Regions from separate parts of the Sessilibacter sp. MAH1 genome, predicted to be linked through region 1. Evidence: predicted binding sites of a transcription regulator. Region 1 holds the regulator's gene; the other holds the start of a gene.
The links. Region 1 encodes PhoB, which activates phosphate uptake and scavenging genes when phosphate is short. Its sites were predicted from a motif close to TGTCATAAANNTGTAACA; they were not measured.
Positions count from the first base shown of each region.

Region 2: ppk1 (polyphosphate kinase 1) is a predicted target of PhoB. The motif match lies at 7,886-7,903, and genes of this name have one in related genera.

Region 1 covers NZ_BAAGIC010000005.1:122,913-133,051, forward strand. Annotated here, with positions in the region: gene ACYQ28_RS07025 (hydrogen peroxide-inducible genes activator) at 1-782, shown strand, start outside; gene recG (ATP-dependent DNA helicase RecG) at 948-3,044, shown strand; gene ACYQ28_RS07035 (hypothetical protein) at 3,031-3,342, shown strand; gene ACYQ28_RS07040 (HDOD domain-containing protein) at 3,436-4,785, shown strand; gene ACYQ28_RS07045 (HU family DNA-binding protein) at 4,867-5,151, opposite strand; gene ubiA (4-hydroxybenzoate octaprenyltransferase) at 5,411-6,292, shown strand; gene phoB (phosphate regulon transcriptional regulator PhoB) at 6,558-7,262, shown strand; gene phoR (phosphate regulon sensor histidine kinase PhoR) at 7,319-8,641, shown strand; gene ACYQ28_RS07065 (GNAT family N-acetyltransferase) at 8,874-10,019, shown strand; gene ACYQ28_RS07070 (tetratricopeptide repeat protein) at 10,111-10,139, shown strand, end outside.
Region 2 covers NZ_BAAGIC010000001.1:119,242-129,380, reverse strand. Annotated here, with positions in the region: gene ACYQ28_RS00545 (dynamin family protein) at 1-1,033, shown strand, start outside; gene metX (homoserine O-succinyltransferase MetX) at 1,169-2,311, shown strand; gene metW (methionine biosynthesis protein MetW) at 2,315-2,905, shown strand; gene ACYQ28_RS00530 (DUF4426 domain-containing protein) at 2,923-3,402, shown strand; gene rdgB (RdgB/HAM1 family non-canonical purine NTP pyrophosphatase) at 3,408-4,001, shown strand; gene hemW (radical SAM family heme chaperone HemW) at 4,007-5,167, shown strand; gene ACYQ28_RS00515 (hybrid sensor histidine kinase/response regulator) at 5,304-7,763, shown strand; gene ppk1 (polyphosphate kinase 1) at 8,137-10,139, shown strand, end outside.

The DNA of each region.
Region 1 (10,139 bases):
AGCGTTCCAAAACACGCGTAAAGCCAACGCCATTAGGCGAAACCATTGTTAGCCAAGCACAGTTGGTGTTGGAACAAACTTCTGCCATTAAAGATATGGCTACCGCTGGTAAAGACCAACTCAAAAGTCCGTTACAGGTTGGCGCGATTTTCACCATTGGTCCCTACCTATTACCACACTTTATTCCCGAATTAATTCGTCGCGCTCCCGAAATGCCGTTGTATGTAGAAGAAGGTTTTACGGCGACCTTACGCCATAGACTGCGAAACGGCGAGCTGGATGTCATTATTGTAGCTCTACCTTTTACCGAAGCCGATGTGGTAACCCAACCTTTGTACGATGAGCCCTTCGTCGTATTAGTTCATAAAGGCCATCCGCTCGAAGATAAACAAACCATTGAGACTCAAGATCTCGACGGCCACAATATTTTACTACTCGGTGAAGGTCACTGTTTCAGAGATCAAGTCTTTGAGGCATGTCCCAATATTCGTCCTTCGGCGGATAATGAAACTAACACGTCTAAAATTCGCACCGCAGCCGAAGGCAGTTCGTTAGAAACTTTGCGTCACATGGTTGCGTCGGGCCTTGGCATTACCATTTTACCAGCGTCCGCCGCGACCAGTCCGTTTTATAACAACGACCGCCTCGTGGTGAGATCTTTTGCCGGCCAAGCGCCAACGCGAACCGTAGCACTGGCGTGGCGCGCGAGCTTCCCTCGCCATAAAGCCGTCGATGTGCTGCGTCAAGCCATTAACCAATGCCAGCTCGATCGCACAGTTTAAGTTTTTGGCCCCTGCAAAAGGGGCTTTTTTATGTTCGAATTTTTGCCAGCGACATTTCTCTTTTGACCTTTTCTCACAATTAGTTTTTAATCCATTTTCATGGATAAAAACACAGTACTTTTCATGTTTTACTTCGCCAAGTCGCACAGAGACTAAGTTTCGCTCATGCAGGCTTCACCTCTAGAAAGCACCTTCGAACTGACACCTATTACCCACTTGAAAGGCGTCGGGCCGCAAATGGAGGAAAAGCTCGCGAAGTTAGGCATTACTTGCTTTAGAGATTTATTATTTCATCTGCCCATCCGTTATATCGACCAAACCCAAATTACCGATGTTGCCGAGCTCAGGCCGAGTACCTACGCACAAATTGAAGGTGTCGTGGTTTCGGCCCATGTTGCCTATGGTAAAAAACGCAGCCTTGTGTGCAAGGTGCGAGACGATACCGGCAGCGTTTGTTTGCGATTTTTTCATTTTACAGCCGCCCAGAAGGAGCGTCTGGCAACCGATACTCAAGTTCGTGTTTGTGGCGAAGTAAAACGAGGCGCCACCGGTGTAGAGTTTTTCCATCCGGAAGTTGAGGTTCTAGTACCCGAGCATGAACAACATTACGAGCTTCCAGATCGACTTACGCCAATTTACCCAAGTACCGATGGCTTAACACAAAAGCGTTGGTTACAACTCACCGATCAACTGGTATCACGACTAAAATCTGGTCAAGTCAACGAACTGATCGATTCAAAGTTTTTAGAAACGCACCAGCTACAAACACTCTCTCAAGCGCTCCTGTATCTGCATCGACCGCCCGTAGACGCCAATCTTTACGAACTGAGCCTGGGTCTGCACCCATTACAAAAACGCCTAGCGCTGGAAGAATTACTGGCGCACCACCTAAGCCTGCGCGAACAAAAGCTCCGTGGGAATACTCACGACGCCTACGCGCTGCCACGCGCAAAACAGCTAGAGCGAAAATTGCTCGATTTTGTGGGCTTTACCCTCACCAACGCCCAAGCGCGCGTGATTGACGAAATCTGTACCGATCTCGTCACACACACACCCATGCGACGACTAGTGCAAGGTGATGTAGGTAGTGGTAAAACCTTGGTAGCGGCCATGGCCGCGATTCAAGCCGCGGCTCAAGGCAAGCAGACCGCGCTGATGGCGCCGACAGAAATTCTTGCCGAACAGCACTTTCGCAACTTTACGCGGTGGTTTGAAGAAGGTTTGGGTATTCGTTGTGCCTGGTTAGTCGGCCGCCAAGGTGTTAAAGAAAGGCGACTGCAAAACGAGGCGATCTCATCCGGCGAAGCTTTGGTGGTGGTTGGCACTCAGGCCTTGTTTCAAGAGGGTGTGGAATTTCACGATCTTGCCTTGACCATCATCGATGAGCAACACCGTTTTGGCGTTCATCAACGCTTAGCATTACAACAGAAAAGTAAAACCTCGGCACACCAACTGTCGCTCACCGCCACCCCCATTCCAAGAACCTTGGCAATGAGTTTTTACACGAATATTGATATTTCCAGCATTGACGAATTACCGCCAGGCCGAAAACCCGTTACTACCGCCGTCATTGCTCAGAATCGTCGCGACAGCGTCATTGAGCGAATCGGCCAGGCCTGCGAAAGCGGTCGTCAGGCCTATTGGGTGTGCACACTGATTGAAGACTCAGAAACCCTACAAGCCCAGGCCGCGCAAGCAACATGGGAGATGCTCTGCGAAGCGCTTAGCCATCTAAAAATTGGCCTGGTTCACGGCCGCCTAAGCAGTGCCGAAAAAGACGAGCAGATGCAGGCGTTCAAGCAGCATCAACTCGATTTACTGGTGGCGACAACGGTCATTGAAGTTGGCGTGGATGTGCCAAATGCTAGCCTGATGGTGATTGAAAATCCCGAACGCTTAGGCTTGGCCCAGTTGCATCAATTGCGCGGTCGAGTTGGGCGCGGCGAGGCCGAAAGCTCCTGCGTATTGCTGTATCAGAAGCCTTTATCCAAGGTTGCACGCAAACGTTTAGACATTATGCGCAGCACCAACGACGGCTTTGTGATCGCCGAAGAAGACCTAAAAATTCGTGGCCCCGGCGAGGTGTTAGGAACACGTCAAACCGGTGATGTGCAATTTCGCGTCGCCAATCTCGATACCCACCAAGACTTGCTCGCCAAAGCAGTAGAAATTGGCGAAACCCTGCAAAAAGAAAATCCTCGCGCGGCCCACGCCATTATCGAGCGTTGGCTGGGTCATCGTCAGCAGTTTGCCGACGTCTAGCGAAGTCACGGTTTACGTCAGCCATCTTCGACTTACTCGAACTTCAAAATCGAAAATTCGATTACCAATTTCTTCACGATTTCTATCACTTGCCGTTATTGAAATTAGCAAAGCGCCGCTGCAGCACTGCGAAGACTTGGGTAAGCCAAGTTTTACCCACACGCAATTTTACAAGCATTTGGCAGAAATCCATCAAATTCAAAGGCCATCTCTGAGCAGTGAACTACACTTAGATTTGCAGGACACCGCTGATCTCAATCAGATTGCGCAGGCAGCTGAAGCCGTGATCGATAGGTAAACATTCAAGCTATAAGAATAAAGCCGAGGAACTGAGGTGCAATTCCCAAGTAATGTTAAAAAACTCTTGGACACCAAGCAGATAAATTACACCATGACCACATACAGCAACGATACAGCAACAGCCAACCATTACCGCGACCACCATCTGCGAGACAGTAACGCAGCGCGCTCTATTTTATTGGAAGATGAGCGCGGTAAGTTGTTGGTGGTGGTGCCAGCGAACTGCCTACTAGATCTACAGCGTCTTTGCCAATTGACCAGCCGCAATTTGCACGCAGTTGACGCTAAAGAAGTTGAAAACTACATCAGCTCGAAGAATCTCGATGGCATTCCAGCGATCCCAAACATCAGTGGTTTAGAAACGGTCATTGATGAGCGCCTTACCAAAGCTCAAGAACCTATCTTGTTGGACGCCGGTAAGTCGCCACATTTGCTTGAGATCGATAACGAAGCTCTCGATCAGTTGATGGCCCACAAGGCTTCGAGCTTAGATATCGCCATTCCTATTGCTCAAATTGAGCAGGGCTTGATGTCCACCGATAACGACGTGGCCGACATTAAGCAGTCAGTCTCTAAATTCACCGCACTTCGCATCAAACAGCGCCTTGAAGACACCCTTGAGATGCCGCCGCTACCAGAAACTGCCCAGCGCATCATCAAATTAAGGGTAGACCCGGATGCAGACATCAGCGACCTGTCGTCTATTGTTGAAACCGACCCCAGCCTCGCCGCGCAAGTCGTTAGCTGGGCATCATCGCCTTATTACTCGGCTCCCGGAAAAATTCGCTCAATTCACGATGCTATAGTGCGCGTTTTAGGCTTCGACATGGTGCTCAATCTCGCTCTGGGAATTGCTCTGAGTCGAACTCTTGATATTCCTCCCAGAGGCCCACACGGCTCACAAACCTACTGGCGCACCGCGGTTTATATGGCCGCCACCATGGAAGGGTTAGTCACGGCCATTGACCGACCACATCGCCCCGGTTTTGGTCTAGCGTATCTTTCTGGCTTACTTCATAACTTCGGTTATTTGATTATTGCCGACGTCTTTCCACCGTATTTCGACCGCCTATGCAAATCGTGGGATGCCAATCCGCACGTAGATGACTCGGTGGTAGAAAAGCAGCAAATTGGCGTCAGTCGCCAGCAATTAAGCTCTTGGTTGATGGATTTGTGGAATATGCCGCAGGAGGTTGTAACCGCATTACGTCACCAAGACAACCCCGATTACGACGGTGAGCACGCCATCTACGCCAATCTTTTGTACATCTCCCATCGCATCTTGTGCTTAAGAGGCTTAGCGGACGGCCCCAAACAGCCACTGTCGCCAGAAATGCTCGCCCGCGTGCATTTGACTCAAACCGATTTAGACGAAACCCTCGATAACATTATTGAATCCGCCCTAGAGCTAGAAACCATCGCCAACGAACTCAGCCATTAATCGCAGTTTGCAAATAACCAAAAGCCCTCATCTGAGGGCTTTTTTGTGGCGTCGATCTTTGCAAAGAAAACTCGCGAACGGCTATGAAGATGCTTGATTGACTAGATCTTTCAATTGTTTTCCGGGCTTAAAAGACACGCTGTTACTGGCGGTGATTTCGATTGGCTCACCGGTCGCAGGACTGCGCCCAGTGCGAGCGGCTCGTGTTTTGGGATTAAACGATCCAAAACCCAAAATATTAACCGACTCGTTGCGACTTAATGCGTTGGTGATTTCATCGAGAATGGTGGAAATGATGTCATGTGCCTTTTCTTTGGTGATGTTGGCACTTTCGGCGACGGCGTTGACCAATTCAGTTTTATGCATGGCGAATGATTTCTCTGTTGTTGTAATTGTTAAATCTTTCTTCAAAACCACAGCAACGCTCAAAACAAGTTAAGAAATCCCTAACTAAATAACTCGCTTTGTCGCGCACTTTAAACACCTCTGGCTTTCTTTTTAGTCGAAATTATGGCTTTATCAAGCCGCTAAGGCCGTAAGATCGCAGCCAAATTGATTTACCACCTGTTTTTAAGCCAAATTTTAACGATTTGAGTTATAGCCAAAGAAGTTTGTCGAGCCATTAATGAATCTTGAGAAATACGTAACCCCAAAATCCGGCGACTGGAACGACTACCTAAAATTGATGCGAATGGATAAACCGGTGGGCAGTCTATTGTTGCTCTGGCCGGTTTATTGGGCGCTTTGGATTGCTTCAGAAGGCGAGCCCAGCGTCAGCACCCTAATTATTTTTACCCTCGGCGTCTTTGTGATGCGCTCCGCCGGATGCGTTATCAACGATTACGCCGACCGCAACTTTGATGGCAAGGTTAAGCGTACCAACCAACGTCCGCTGGCGGCTGGAAGACTATCGGAAGGCAATGCACTGTTCCTTTTTATAGCCTTGTGTGCTTTGGCCTTTGCGTTAGTGATTCTGACCAATTGGCAAACCATTGCGCTGTCATTTGCGGCATTACTACTCGCCAGTGCTTATCCATTTGCCAAGCGCTACACGCATATGCCACAGGTCGTATTAGGTGCTGCATTCTCTTGGGGAATTCCCATGGTATTTACGGCTGAAACCAACACGTTGCCAAAAACCGCTTGGGTCATTTACTTTACCAATCTGCTCTGGGTGATTGCCTACGATACCTTCTACGCCATGGTCGATCGCGATGACGACTTAAAAATTGGCGTGAAATCCACCGCGGTATTGTTTGGCGATATGGACAAGGTTATTACTGGGTGTCTACAAGTGCTGACGCTATTCGGCATGATACTGATCGGTGATAACGCCAAATTGGGTTGGATTTATTCCATTGGCGTGGCCATTTGCGCGGGTTTGTTTGTGTATCAGCAATATTTGATTCGCAATCGCGAGCGGGAGCAATGTTTCAAGGCGTTTAAGAATAATCAGTGGGTGGGTGTGGTTTTATTCGTGGCGATCGCGGCTGATTATTTGCTTTAAGCATTTAAAAATTTAGGCATTTAAAAATTTAGGCATTTAAAAATTTAGGCATCTAAGCATTACGATTTTTATGCCCTAAACCTTATGAATTCTGCGGCAATTACTAACTCATTAGACAGTTTTCGCCAATATACCTGTGTGTTTCACACAAATTACAGATTTATCACAACCAATTGCTATGATTGTCATAAAAGCGAAACAAAACCTTTATTAAATGCACCCAGCTTAAAACGCCTCCTTAAATTCACAATTCCGGTGTGCAACCATGGCCGATAAAACAATTTTGATCGTAGACGATGAATCCTCCATTCGAGATATGCTGCGTGTAGCACTTGAAATGGCGGATTATAAATGCCTTGAAGCCATGGATGCGCAGACGGCACACACCCTGATTGTGGATGAAAAGCCAGATTTGATTCTGCTCGATTGGATGTTACCTGGCACCAGCGGTATCGAATTAGCTCGTCGCCTCAAGCGCGATGAGGTTACTTCGCAAATTCCAATCATCATGCTTACCGCTAAAGGCGAGGAAGACAACAAGGTACAAGGTTTAGAAGTCGGCGCTGATGACTACATCACCAAGCCCTTCTCACCCAGAGAGCTGGTCGCTCGCTTAAAAGCAGTTTTACGTCGCACCGACTCTGCCTCTACCAGTGGCCCAATTTCGGTCGAAGGCCTAGTACTCGACCCGGTAAGCCACCGCGTTACCATCAACGAGAAACCCATCGATATGGGTCCAACCGAATACCGCTTGCTGGAGTTCTTCTTAACCCACCAAGAACGTGTGTACACTCGCGGCCAACTGCTTGACCACGTTTGGGGCGGCAACGTCTATGTGGAAGAACGCACCGTTGACGTTCACATTCGTCGCCTGCGTAAAGCCTTAACTCAAGACGACCACGACCGCTTTATTCAAACCGTGCGTGGCACCGGTTACCGTTTTTCCATCAAAGTCACCGAAAAAGCTTAAGATAAATCGCTTATACTTGAGCTTTAATGTCGTAAACCTATCACTCGAGATCACTCGTGCATCGTGGCTTTGTATCTGAATTTCGGCAATTTTTAGTCGCTATCGCAGTTGCGGCTGTACTTGGTCTCGTCATTGGTTATCCACTGTATACCTTATTGCTGGCCAATGTGTTGTACGGCGCTTGGACGCTGTACAACATGCGCAAGCTTGAGCGTTGGCTAACCACTCGCAGTATCGGCCAGGTGCCCAATGCCACCGGCTTTTGGGAGGAGGTTTATTACCAGGTCTCCAACAATCGCGAAAGGCACAACAAAGAAAAGCACCGCTTACAATCACTGATTCTTCGGGTGCAAGAAACTACCGCCGCACTCAAGGACGCGGTGATTATTTTAGACGACCAAGCGTCCATTCAATGGTGGAACCAAAGTGCCCGGCGACTGATCGGCCTACAACCGGGCGATCACGGCAAACCCATCGTTAACTACCTGCGCTCGCCGCGCTTTGTGCGCTACCTCGAAGCCGAAGATTACTCAGAACCGCTAACCATGCCGTCGGCCACCGATAGCGATCAATTCTTAAGTTTTCAAATCAACCGCTACGGCCAAGGCGACTACCTGATGGTGGTGCGCGATATTTCACGGCTGCAAAAGCTTGAACAAATGCGCAAAGACTTTATCGGTAACGTTTCTCACGAACTGCGTACACCGCTGACAGTGGTGCGGGGTTACTTAGAAACCATGGCCGATAATGCCGATTCGCTGCCCGGTGTTTGGCAAAAAGCCATCAGCCAAATGGAACAGCAATCGAAACGCATGACCTTGATCATTGAAGATCTGCTGACTTTGACACGCCTTGAAACCGACGACAGCAGCCTGCGAGAGACAAAAATTAACGTCGCCGATTTGCTGCAAAGCATCGTCCACGACGCCCAAGACCTCAGTGGCGACAAGGCTCATCAGTTTGAAATCGACGCCGACGAAGACTTTTTGTTGATTGGCGTTATCGAAGAGCTACGCAGTTGTATTTCTAACTTGGTGTACAACGCCGTGCGTTATTCACCGGCCAAAAGCCAAATCATTCTGCACGCTTACGTTGATGAAGGCGGCGGTCATATCGCCATTGAAGACCACGGCATAGGTATTGAAGCGCGCCACATTCCCAGACTTACCGAACGCTTTTATCGCGTTGACGCCAGCCGCAGCCTAGACACCGGCGGCACCGGTTTAGGGCTGGCCATTGTTAAGCACGTATTATCACGTCACCAAGCCCTTCTTGAAATTACCAGTCGAATCAACCACGGCAGCACATTTACCTGTAGCTTCCGTCTGGATCGCGTCGTTCAAGAACACCGCCCGTCATCGTTAAACGATAGCGAATAACATCGTTAATTTCAGAAGTCGTACCGACTCTGGATTTCAGAAAGCACAGTTTTGAAAACACAATTTCGAAAACACAATTTCGAAAACAGTGTTTTGCAACTATCGGTTGAACTCTCGTCCCAGTTCTAGTTTGATAAGCCCTACGGCATAGCTTTCGCAACTCGCGAAAATGGCATTAACGCTCGCAGCGTTAAACCCAGTATCACATCGAACCTGCGCTTGGATAATTTGTATGGATTTTAAGTTTGTAACCAGTGTTACCGATGTTGACGCCAACGACTGGAATCGCGTCGCCGGTGGTGATTATCCATTTTTAAGACATGAATTCTTACACGCCTTAGAAAGCAGTGGCGCAACCACCGCCGAATCCGGCTGGCAACCTTTTCACCTAACGGTTTACCAAGGAGATCAACTGATCGCTTTGCTGCCACTGTTTGTTAAAGGCCATTCCTATGGCGAATACGTATTTGATTGGGCATGGGCCGACGCCTACCACCGCAACGGCCTGCATTACTATCCAAAGCTGTTAAGTGCTATTCCTTTTACACCGGCTACCGGCCCACGTTTTTGCTTTGCCAATCATCTCGACGAACAACAGCAACAAACGTTAATGACTCAAATGGCAGAAGTGATCACCGACCAGGCTGCAAAAATAGGCGCGTCGTCGTGGCATTGTTTGTTCAGTGATATCAAGGCGGCAAGCCATTTAGAGCAGTCGGGATTTGCCTTGCGCCAAGGCTGCCAGTTTCATTGGTATAATCAAGATTTCAGAGATTTTGACGACTTTTTAGCGACATTTGCCAGCCGTAAGCGTAAAAACCTTAAAAAAGAGCGCCAGAAGGTTGAGTCTCAAAACGTCACCTTGATACGCTGTGAAGGCAGAGACATTACCGAAGCGCAATGGCGCAAATTCTACGAGTTCTACCGCCTTACCTATCTAAAACGCAGCGGCCATGATGGCTATCTAACCGGAGATTTCTTTCAAACTCTGGGTAGAACCATGCCCGAAAACCTGATGATGGTTCAAGCCTACACCAACGACAAACTGGTCGCGGCGGCTTTGTGTTTTAAAAGTAGCACGCATCTTTTTGGTCGCTATTGGGGGTGTCGCGATGAGTACGATTCGCTGCACTTTGAAGCCTGCTACTACCAAGGTATCGAATACGCCATAGAGCAGGGCATTCAATGTTTTGATCCCGGTGCACAGGGCGAACACAAGATCCAGCGCGGCTTTACACCAACCGCCACCTGGTCAAATCACTGGTTGGCAGACAGTCGATTCGACGAAGCCATTCGCGATTTTTTACGACGCGAAAAGCCAGGCATTGAGCAATACATGGCAGAAACCACAGAAATGCTACCTTTCAAACAGGAATAAAAGCTAAGCGATCAATTTCATCTAAACTTCTAGAAGATTCTTAATTAATGGGAATCTTCTTTAGTTAGACGCAATTGACCCAGAGACCGCTTTGACCCTAATAACCAAACTCGAACTGAT
Region 2 (10,139 bases), on a different contig from region 1:
TGCCAAAAAGGCATTGCTTGCCAAGGCCCGCGACGACAAGGGTCTTCTTGAAAAAAGCCGCTTTGATCAGCTAGAAGCACAACTGACGACTGAGTTAATTGATAAACAAAAACTCTTACTTAAATTGCCCGCTATTGAAGATGCATTGGTGTTAATGCGTCAAACGCGCGATCAGCTACATACTCGCCTCTTAGATCAAGCTGAGATGCTGCAATCGGTACAACGAAGCGCCAACGACAACAGCACCGAAACGCTAACGCAGGTAAAAGAATCCATTAAAGATATGCACCGCAGCGTGCACCAAGCGTCTTTGATCCATCGCTCCCACGAGCGTTTGGTCAAACATCAATACGAATCGTTGTTAGCGGTATTTGATCAGAAGCAGATCGAAAAAATCTTTAATTACCTGCACGATGCCGCAGCCGATCCCGATGCGTTATTAAGCCCAGCCATGAAGGCTGCCTTTAAACAAGTTCAGTTTGGCTTGCAAAAACTTATCGCCGAAGCCGATCACGCCAACACGCTCATCAGTGAGATATACAGCACGCCCGCAGAAACGGAGTCTATGCCGTTAACATCTCGTAAGCTGGATTTGAGTAATCGTAGAGTCGCTCTGGCGCGCTTGAAACAACGTTATGAAAAGCACTTGCAAAGTGTGGAGCAAGGCCCACAAGACAAGGCGGTGGTGCGTTATTTTCTGCTAAATCTCTGTCACGAATTGCGCGCGTTTATCACCGAAACCATTCACCAAATTTCGATATGGCAGGCTCAGGCACTGACGCCGTTATCGTATCCCAATGAATGCCAAAAACAGCTTTTACAAGTTGAATTGCTGGCCTTGTCGCGACTTGGCAACCAACAAAAACCCAGCGATCAACAATTAATTGCTCTTAGGGCAGAACTCACCCTCAGCGAAGATCGTCTCTACACATTAAATCAGCTGATCGAAGCAACCGAAGCCCTAGAACCCGCCGCACAAAGCTCTGCGAAAGTGGTTCCGTTTCAATTTTCCCGCAAAAGCGCAGGGCAATAGCACTGTTTTTATACCTGCGCCGCACACAACCCTAACCGATGTGGTGCATGTTTCCGAAAAGCTCATATAATACTAGGTTTAGGTGCATTCTTGACTCGAACGCACTCGTGAGCTTTTCAGGAGACTCCCCACCTCATGACCAAACCTTTACCCACAGACTCTGTGGGAATTGTGCAACCTAAACGCCATAGGTTTACCGAACATCTCACCCTTGCCAGCGGCCAAACCCTTGAAGAATATGAACTGGTTTATGAAACCTACGGTGAATTAAACGCAGCCGCCAGCAATGCGATTCTTATTTGTCATGCCCTATCCGGCCACCATCACGCAGCTGGTTTTCACAGCAGCGACGAGAAAAAGCCAGGTTGGTGGGACAACTATATTGGCCCCGGAAAACCCATAGATACCAGCCGCTTTTTTGTGGTGAGTCTCAATAATCTTGGCGGCTGCCATGGTTCAACCGGGCCAACCAGTATCAATCCCAAAACGGGCGAAGTGTGGGGTGCAGACTTTCCACGACTTAGGGTACGCGATTGGGTTCACAGTCAGGCAAAATTAGCAGACGTTTTAGGTATTGAATGCTGGGCCGCAGTGATTGGCGGCAGTCTTGGTGGCATGCAGGCCATGCGCTGGTCACTGGAATATCCAAACCGGTTGCGCCACTGCGTTATTATTGCCTCGGCGATGAAGCTTTCCGCGCAAAATATCGCATTTAACGAGACCGCACGACAGGCAATTACGTCCGATCCAGACTTCAAAGACGGCCACTACTTAAAGCACAACACCTATCCCAAACAAGGTTTGGCAGTGGCTCGTATGATCGGCCATATCACTTACTTATCTGGCGATGGTATGGGCGAGAAATTTGGGCGCGAGTTAAAAAGCGGCAACTTCGAGCTGGGCAATGAAGAGTTGGTTGAGTTTCAAATTGAAAGCTACCTGAAGTATCAAGGCGAACAATTCTCCGGAACCTTCGACGCTAACACTTACATTCTTATGACCCGGGCCTTGGATTACTTCGACTTGAGTCGTGAATATGAAAACGATCCAGCAAAGGCGTTTGCCGAAGCTCGCTGTAAGTATCTAGTCATCTCTTTTTCCAGCGATTGGCGCTTCTCGCCCGAACGCTCCCGAGAAATCGCCGATGCACTAATCGCGGCACAAAAACCCGTGGTGTACGCCGAAATCGAATCCAGCCATGGTCATGACGCCTTTTTGGTACCGAACGAGCGCTATCAGCAGGTATTTTCACGCTATTTAAAACGAATTGAGGTCTAAGCGATGAGAATTGATTTAGACATTATTGCCAATTGGGTCTCTCCCAATAGTCGTGTGCTCGATCTAGGATGCGGCGACGGTACGCTGCTCGCGCAACTGACCCAAGACAAATCCATCTTTGGATATGGCTTGGAAATCGACGAAGATCATATCAACCAATGTATCGATAAAGACGTAAACGTTATCGAACACGATCTTGATGAGCGCAGCCTGCAAAATTTTGCCGACGCCAGTTTTGATACGGTCATCATGACCCAAGCACTGCAAACCATGCGCTATCCAGATCTATTGCTCAACGAAATGTTACGCATTGGTAAAGAATGCATAGTGACATTTCCAAACTTTGGTCATTGGCGCGCGCGCTTATATTTGGCATTGCAAGGCAAGATGCCGGTTTCCGACTTTTTGCCCTATGAATGGTACAACACACCCAACATCCACTTTTGTACCTTTAAAGACTTTGAAATACTCTGCCGCCAAAAGAACATCAAAGTGCTTCATCGCCAAGTGGTAACCGATAACAGCATCGACCAATTTGGCTCGCAGGTTCTGCCCAATCTGTTTGGCGAAACCGCGATCTATCATTTGAGTTAGTCACGAGGACATTCATCATGTTAAACCGTCACACACATCGTACATTCTGGATTGCAGGGCTTGGCACTGCACTGCTCAGCTTGCTTATGGCATCGGCATCGAGCCAAGCAGCCGACGAACGCTCTGTGACAGAAGACGGTTACAAGATCGTCTACAGTGTGTTTCCCAGTGAGTTCATCAAACCCGATATCGCCGAGCAATACGGATTAATTCGTGGTGCCGATCGAGCACTGCTCAACGTAGTCGTCACTGTTGATGGTAAGGAAACCGAATCCCTGGGTATTCCCGCTTCGATCGAGGGTGAAGCATCCAACCTGCTTCAGCAGTCGCAAACTCTTGAATTTAAAACCATCAACGAAGGCAACACGGTCTACTACATAGCGCCGGTACGACACCTCGACGAAGAAATCTACAATTTCTATTTGAAGGTCACACCCGAAGGCCACGACAAGGCAATTCGCGTTCAATTCAATAAAAAACTCTATAAATCTCAATAGTGAATATGCTTAAACTGCCTGAAAAGCTCGTCCTAGCCAGCAACAATGCTGGCAAGTTGAAAGAGTTATCTCTGCTGCTGTCGCCGTTCAATGTAAACGTGTTAGCACAGTCGGAATTTAACATTGCCGACGCTGACGAAACCGGTCTGAGCTTTATCGAAAACGCTCTCATCAAAGCCCGTCATGCATCTAAAATTTCTGGCTTGGCCGCACTGGCCGACGATTCGGGTCTGTGTGTAACTGCATTAAATGGCGCCCCCGGAATTCAATCGGCCAGATACAGCGGCGGTGGCGACTCTGAGAATAATCAAAAACTGCTTGCAGAATTGAGCGATGAAACTGATCGCAGCGCTCACTTTGTTTGCGCCTTGGCCTTGGTGACGCACTGGCAAGACCCAACACCAACGGTCGTTTGCGGCCAATGGTGCGGTGAAATTTTACGTGCTCCACAAGGTGATTTTGGTTTTGGTTACGACCCGGTATTTTGGGTGCCAACGCACGGTTGCGCAGCCGCGCAGCTCAGCAAAGAACAAAAAAGTGCCATAAGCCATAGAGCCATCGCTCTGCAAAAATTACTGGCTGAACTTAAGGCGCAATAAGTACTGTGACTAAACTTGCCCTGCCTCCGTTGGCCCTGTACGTTCACATTCCTTGGTGTGTACGCAAATGCCCTTACTGCGACTTTAACTCCCACGCCGGTGGCAATGAGATTCCTGAGCAAGAATATCTTACTAAGCTTTTGGACGATTTAACTCTGGAGCGGCAATATACTTACGGCCGAAAGATTTCGAGTATCTTTTTTGGCGGTGGCACACCGAGTTTATTCACTGCCAAAACCATCGGCACAATTATTGAGCAAGCCGAGCGTATGATTGGCTTCGACGAGGCTATTGAGATTACCCTTGAGGCTAATCCGGGAACCGCAGAGCAGGCCAAATTCGCGGATTTTTTTCGCGCGGGCGTGAATCGCCTCTCACTTGGAATTCAATCGTTTCAACCTGAGCATCTCATCAAACTCGGTCGCATTCATAACGATACCGACGCTCAGAGAGCCATCGAGATGGCAAAACAGGCGGGTTTTACGCGTCTTAATCTCGATTTAATGCATGGTTTATCGGGTCAAACCGTCGAGCAGGCGCTTCGTGATATCGATATGGCAGCGAGATTCGAGCCGGATCATCTGTCTTGGTACCAATTAACCATCGAAGCCAACACCGAGTTTTATTCCCGCCCACCGCAACTACCCGAAGAAGATTGCCTCGCGGATATTCAAGAATTCGGCTTGGCTCGCCTACAAGAACACGGCTACCAGCAATACGAGATCTCTGCCTACGCGAAAAGCCCGTCGAGCCGATCAAAGCACAATCTAAATTATTGGCAGTTTGGCGATTACCTCGCTATTGGCGCAGGCGCTCACGGCAAGATCACCCATACTGAACAAAATACTATTGAGCGCTACTGGAAAACGCGTCTTCCGGCAGACTATCTCAAAAAAGATTCTTTGCTCGGGTTTACCGCTAACCAAAAAATTGTGTCGAAAGACGAATTGCCCTTAGAGTTTTTTATGAATAGTTTACGTCTGGTCGAGGGTGTGGATGTCTCCTTATACCAAGGCAGAACGGGACTCGAACTCAACAAACTGAATCTAACCGCGCCTATTAACAAGGGATTGATCGAAATTGTCGATCGTTCGGGTGTCGAGACCATAAAACCTACGGATCTGGGGCTTAAATATTTGAACAACACGTTGGATTACTTCTTGTAGATCACGGCTCCACCAGAACACCACGCACAATAATTTGGATCAAATCAGTACAAAAAACCAAGCCCAAATTCGCCAGCAAAGCTGCTAAGATAATCGATGAAATGGATTGCACGGAAAACCGAGAAACTGTGATGTCATGATCGATCGGCAGAAATTTGTTCATAAATTCAAAAACTCGATTGCCTATCGATTGCTGTCGTTGGTCATTCTCATCACTACGGCTATCGCTCTTGCGGCCACCTTAATTAGCGTCTACATCGGCTACCAAAACGACCTCTCACTTCTTAACAAACGTATTGACCAAGTCAAAATCAGCCTGTTGCCAAGCATCACCAGTAGTCTTTGGTCCTTCGACGAAGAACAGCTAATCATCCAGGTTAATAGCCTACTGGATGTCGAAGATGTTATTCAGGCGAAAGTAGTGTGGACGGATTGGAATAAACAACAGCGCGAGATCGTCTCGGGAATCAGCCTACTGCAATTTAATGATTCCGATTTGCTGATAAAAACTTACGATTTGGTGTATCGAGAGAAAAATCTCACCGAACAAAGTCTGGGTCAATTGCAAGTCACCGCAAGCCTAGCCCGGTTAAAACACAACCTTATTCAACGCACGGGCGTGACCGCATTATTCCAGGGGATTCAAACCTTTGTTATTGCGCTGCTGTTGTTACTGCTCATTCGTAAGCTGCTAACCCGGCACATGGAGTCTATCGCCGAGTTTGCAAAGCGCGTTAATTTAAATAACTTAGAATCACCACTGAAACTCAATCGAGTTCACCACAAACATACCGATGAACTCGATAACATCGTCGAAGCCTTCAACACTATGCGCGAAACACTGCTGCAAGATATAGAACGCCGACAAATCATGGAAGAAAAACTGCGTCTAGAAACCTTAGAGAAAATCGAATCGCGCAAACAAAAAACCATCGCCGAAGCCGAAAACCGCGCAAAAAGCCATTTTTTAGCAACCATGAGCCACGAAATACGCACCCCCATGAACGGCGTGCTCGGCATGATTGAGCTGTTAAAAGATTCCCCATTAGATCGCGAACAAAAAAAGCAGCTCGATGTTATTTATCGATCAGGCAACAGTTTATTAACCATCATCAATGACATTCTTGACTACTCTAAAATCGAAGCCAATAAACTTCACTTAGAGCATATTGAATTTTCATTAGAAGAAGTTATTAACGACTGCTTACAACTCTTCGCTCGCCAAGCCAATCATAAAAATATTGAATTAATATCGCGAATTGCCCCGGATATTCCCAGCCATTATTTGGGCGATCCTACACGGATACGACAAATTCTGAATAATTTAATCAGCAATGCCTTAAAGTTTACCGAACGTGGCTACGTATTTTTGGATGTATCGCTGAAATCAAAACAACAACATGAATATGATATTCACTTTTCGGTAGAAGACTCAGGTACTGGTATTAACCTAGATCAAGCCAAATTATTGTTTGAACCCTTCCAGCAGGGTGACAATAGTACGACCCGAAAATACGGCGGCACCGGCTTAGGTTTAGCCATTTGTAAACATCTGGTCGAGATGATGAATGGCGACATTGCCGCCTGTATAAATCACCCCAGAGGCACACAAATAAAATTTCACATCCAATTAGACGTCAACCCCTTACTCCTCAAAAACCAAGTCTTTAATCCCGATGATTTATCAAAATGGAAAACTCAAAACTCCATCTTGTTTTTAGGCATTACCGATTTTTATCAAGAAATTATTACTCGAAAATTTGATTACTGGAAAAGCAACCGCAACTATTTCAGCCTAAATGATTTAAATGCTGCAAATAATGTAGACGTTGTTATTATCGATATTAATCGCTATTTAGAAAATAGTTTAGCCAAACCGTTCACTGAGCTAACCACTCAAGAACATTTTCAAAAATTGTTAAATTCGCTCAAACAATTTTCGCGAGCGCCAAAGCCAATACCAATCATTACCATTTCTTCGGTGAGTATTAGTCAGCCGCAGAAGAACCAATGGGTAAACGAAATCTTTTCGCAAATTGAACAAAGTACTTTTTTGTCGCTAGAAGCACAGCTACCCAAGCCCTTGATGCTGAATCAGCTTGAGCATTCGTTATTTGATATTCTTTCTGGCAAGCAAAGCTCATTTAAATCCAAGAATACGCCAAAGCCCGTCACCAAAACGTCAGAATTTATTTCCGGTTTAAAAGTCTTGGTCGCCGAAGATAATTCGGTGAATCAAATGGTTATAAAAGGCATGTTGAAAAAGCTAAAGGCGATTCCTACCGTTGTGGAAAATGGCCGACTTGCCGTTGATGCGGTAATAAATGCGCCAGTACCTTTTGACATGATCTTAATGGATTGTGAAATGCCTGAAATGGACGGCTTTCAAGCGGCGCGTTTGATTCGCGAATTTGAACGCGAAAATCAACGGGTCCCAATTACCATCATTGCTTTGACGGCCCACGTTTTGGCCGAACACCAAACAGCCGTGTTTGCCTCGGGCATGAACTACTATCTGACCAAACCTATGTCGATGCAAAGTTTGTTGACGGCCATACATGAATTAGAGATTGAAACTTCAGAATCAAAAGCCTGAGTTGATTTGCAGTTAGCGAATATGGCCGTGTTCGCCAACTATTTTAGACAAGCCTCATAGTTCATCGGGAAAATTTCTCAACACGATTTATTGCTCGCGACAATATCAATAACCGTTTATTCTGACCTTAATATGTCATACGCATTGGCTAAACTTTTAAAGTTCTTTAATCATTCAATGAATATGAAGAAATTGATTCTGCGAGTTTCAATTTTTCGAAAACTTCAATAAATTAGTGTTATCAAATTTGGCGTAACAGCTCGATTACCGATGTGGTTAACTTGAATCAGCCAAATACCTATGAAAACGAATTCCAGCAAATTGTTTAGCCAATTGCATTAGTGGCTAACGGCTCTTAGAAGATAGTCAACCCATGTCACAAGACCAAGCTAGTAAAAAAGATCCAGACACTCAGCCAATATCTTTAAATAATCCAGATTTCTACATCAATCGAGAAATCAGTCATCTGAAATTTAACCAGCGGGTTTTATTACAGGCTCTCGATTATGGTCATCCTCTGTTGGAGCGACTCAAATTTTTGCTTATTTTCAGCTCCAACTTGGATGAATTTTTCGAAATCCGAGTATCGGGGCTATTCTCGCGTATCGATTTAGAACAAGAACGTGCTGGCCTTGACGGTTTACCGCCAGAAGAGGTGTTGCACAAAATTAGCGAAATGTGTCACCCACTGGTTGAACATCAGTACAAAATCTTGAATGAACAACTTATCCCGGAGATGCAAAAAGAAAACATTCATTTTGTTCGCCGAGGTGATTGGTCTGACGCTCAAAAAGACTGGGTAAAAACCTTCTTCAAAGAAAACATCATCCCCGTTAGCAGTCCCATTGGACTCGATCCCGCACACCCGTTTCCGTTGCTGGTTAACAAGAGTTTGAACTTCATTGTCTCTCTTGAAGGCAAAGACGCCTTTGGTCGCGAAACCGGTTTAGCAATTGTGCCCGCGCCGAGATCTCTCGATCGCGTTATTCGCATACCGGATGAACTGTGCGAAGGTGGCGACAACTTCGTGTTTTTATCGTCGATGATTCACGCCCATGTTGATTCGTTATTTCCGGGCATGACGGTTAAAGGCTGCTATCAATTTCGTATTACACGCAACGCCGATTTGGATGTGGATATGGAGGGTGTTGCCGACCTAGCCTTGGCGTTAAGAGGCGAATTGGCGTCACGTCGATTTGGTCGCGCCATTCGCCTTGAAGTGGCCGACGATTGCCCCGACGCGCTGATTGATATTTTGTTAGAAAAAACCAAGCTCGATCGCAGCAATCTTTATCAAGTGAACGGCCCAGTAAATCTAAAAAGACTGATGCGCATTCCAAGCTTAGTCAATCGCCCCGACCTGAGTTATCCGTCGTTTACACCGGGTATCCCCAAAGGTCTGCGCGACCGAAAAAGCATGTTTACTTCTATTGCCAAAAAAGATTATCTGCTCATGCATCCGTTTGAGTCGTTCACACCGGTGATTGATCTCATTCGTCAGGCGGCCGTCGACCCTGATGTGTTAGCGATTAAACAAACGCTCTATCGAACCGGCGACAATTCTCCGATCGTACATGCGTTGCTAGAGGCAGCACGAAATGGAAAGGAAGTAACCGCTGTCGTTGAATTGCGAGCACGCTTCGATGAAGAAGAGAACCTTGCCCTTGCCGCTGAATTACAAGCTGCGGGCGTTGTTGTGGTTTATGGCGTGGTTGGCTACAAAACCCACTCAAAAATGATTTTAATCGTACGTCGCGAAGGTAAAAAATTGCGCCGTTATGTGCACTTGGGTACCGGTAACTACCACGTTGGCACTTCTCGTCTTTACACCGATTATTCACTTTTAACGGCCGACGAAGATATTTGTGCGGACGTTCACAAAGTTTTCCAACAATTAACCGGTATGGGCAAAATAGAGCGTATAAAGCGGGTACTAAATGCGCCATTTACGTTAAAAGCAGGATTAATTGAGCTGATCGAACAAGAAATCACGGCTGCTAATGCGGGTAATAAAGCCCGAATTATTATGAAAGCGAACGGTCTAACAGAGCCTGACATCATTCATGCCCTGTACCGCGCCAGCCAACACGGCGTATCTATTGATTTGATCATTCGCGGCATGTGTTGTTTACGCCCAGGTATTCCAGGCGTGTCGGAAAACATTCGCGTAAAATCCATTGTCGGACGCTTTTTAGAGCATACTCGCACCTACTACTTTGCAAATGCACAACCTTCCATTTATTGTGGCTCGGCGGATTTGATGGAACGCAACCTCAACCGACGTGTTGAAGTTTGTTTTCCGATCCAATCATCCAGCTTGGCAAACCGTGTGCTATACGATTTGGAAGCCTATTTGGAAGACAAATCCCAAAGTTG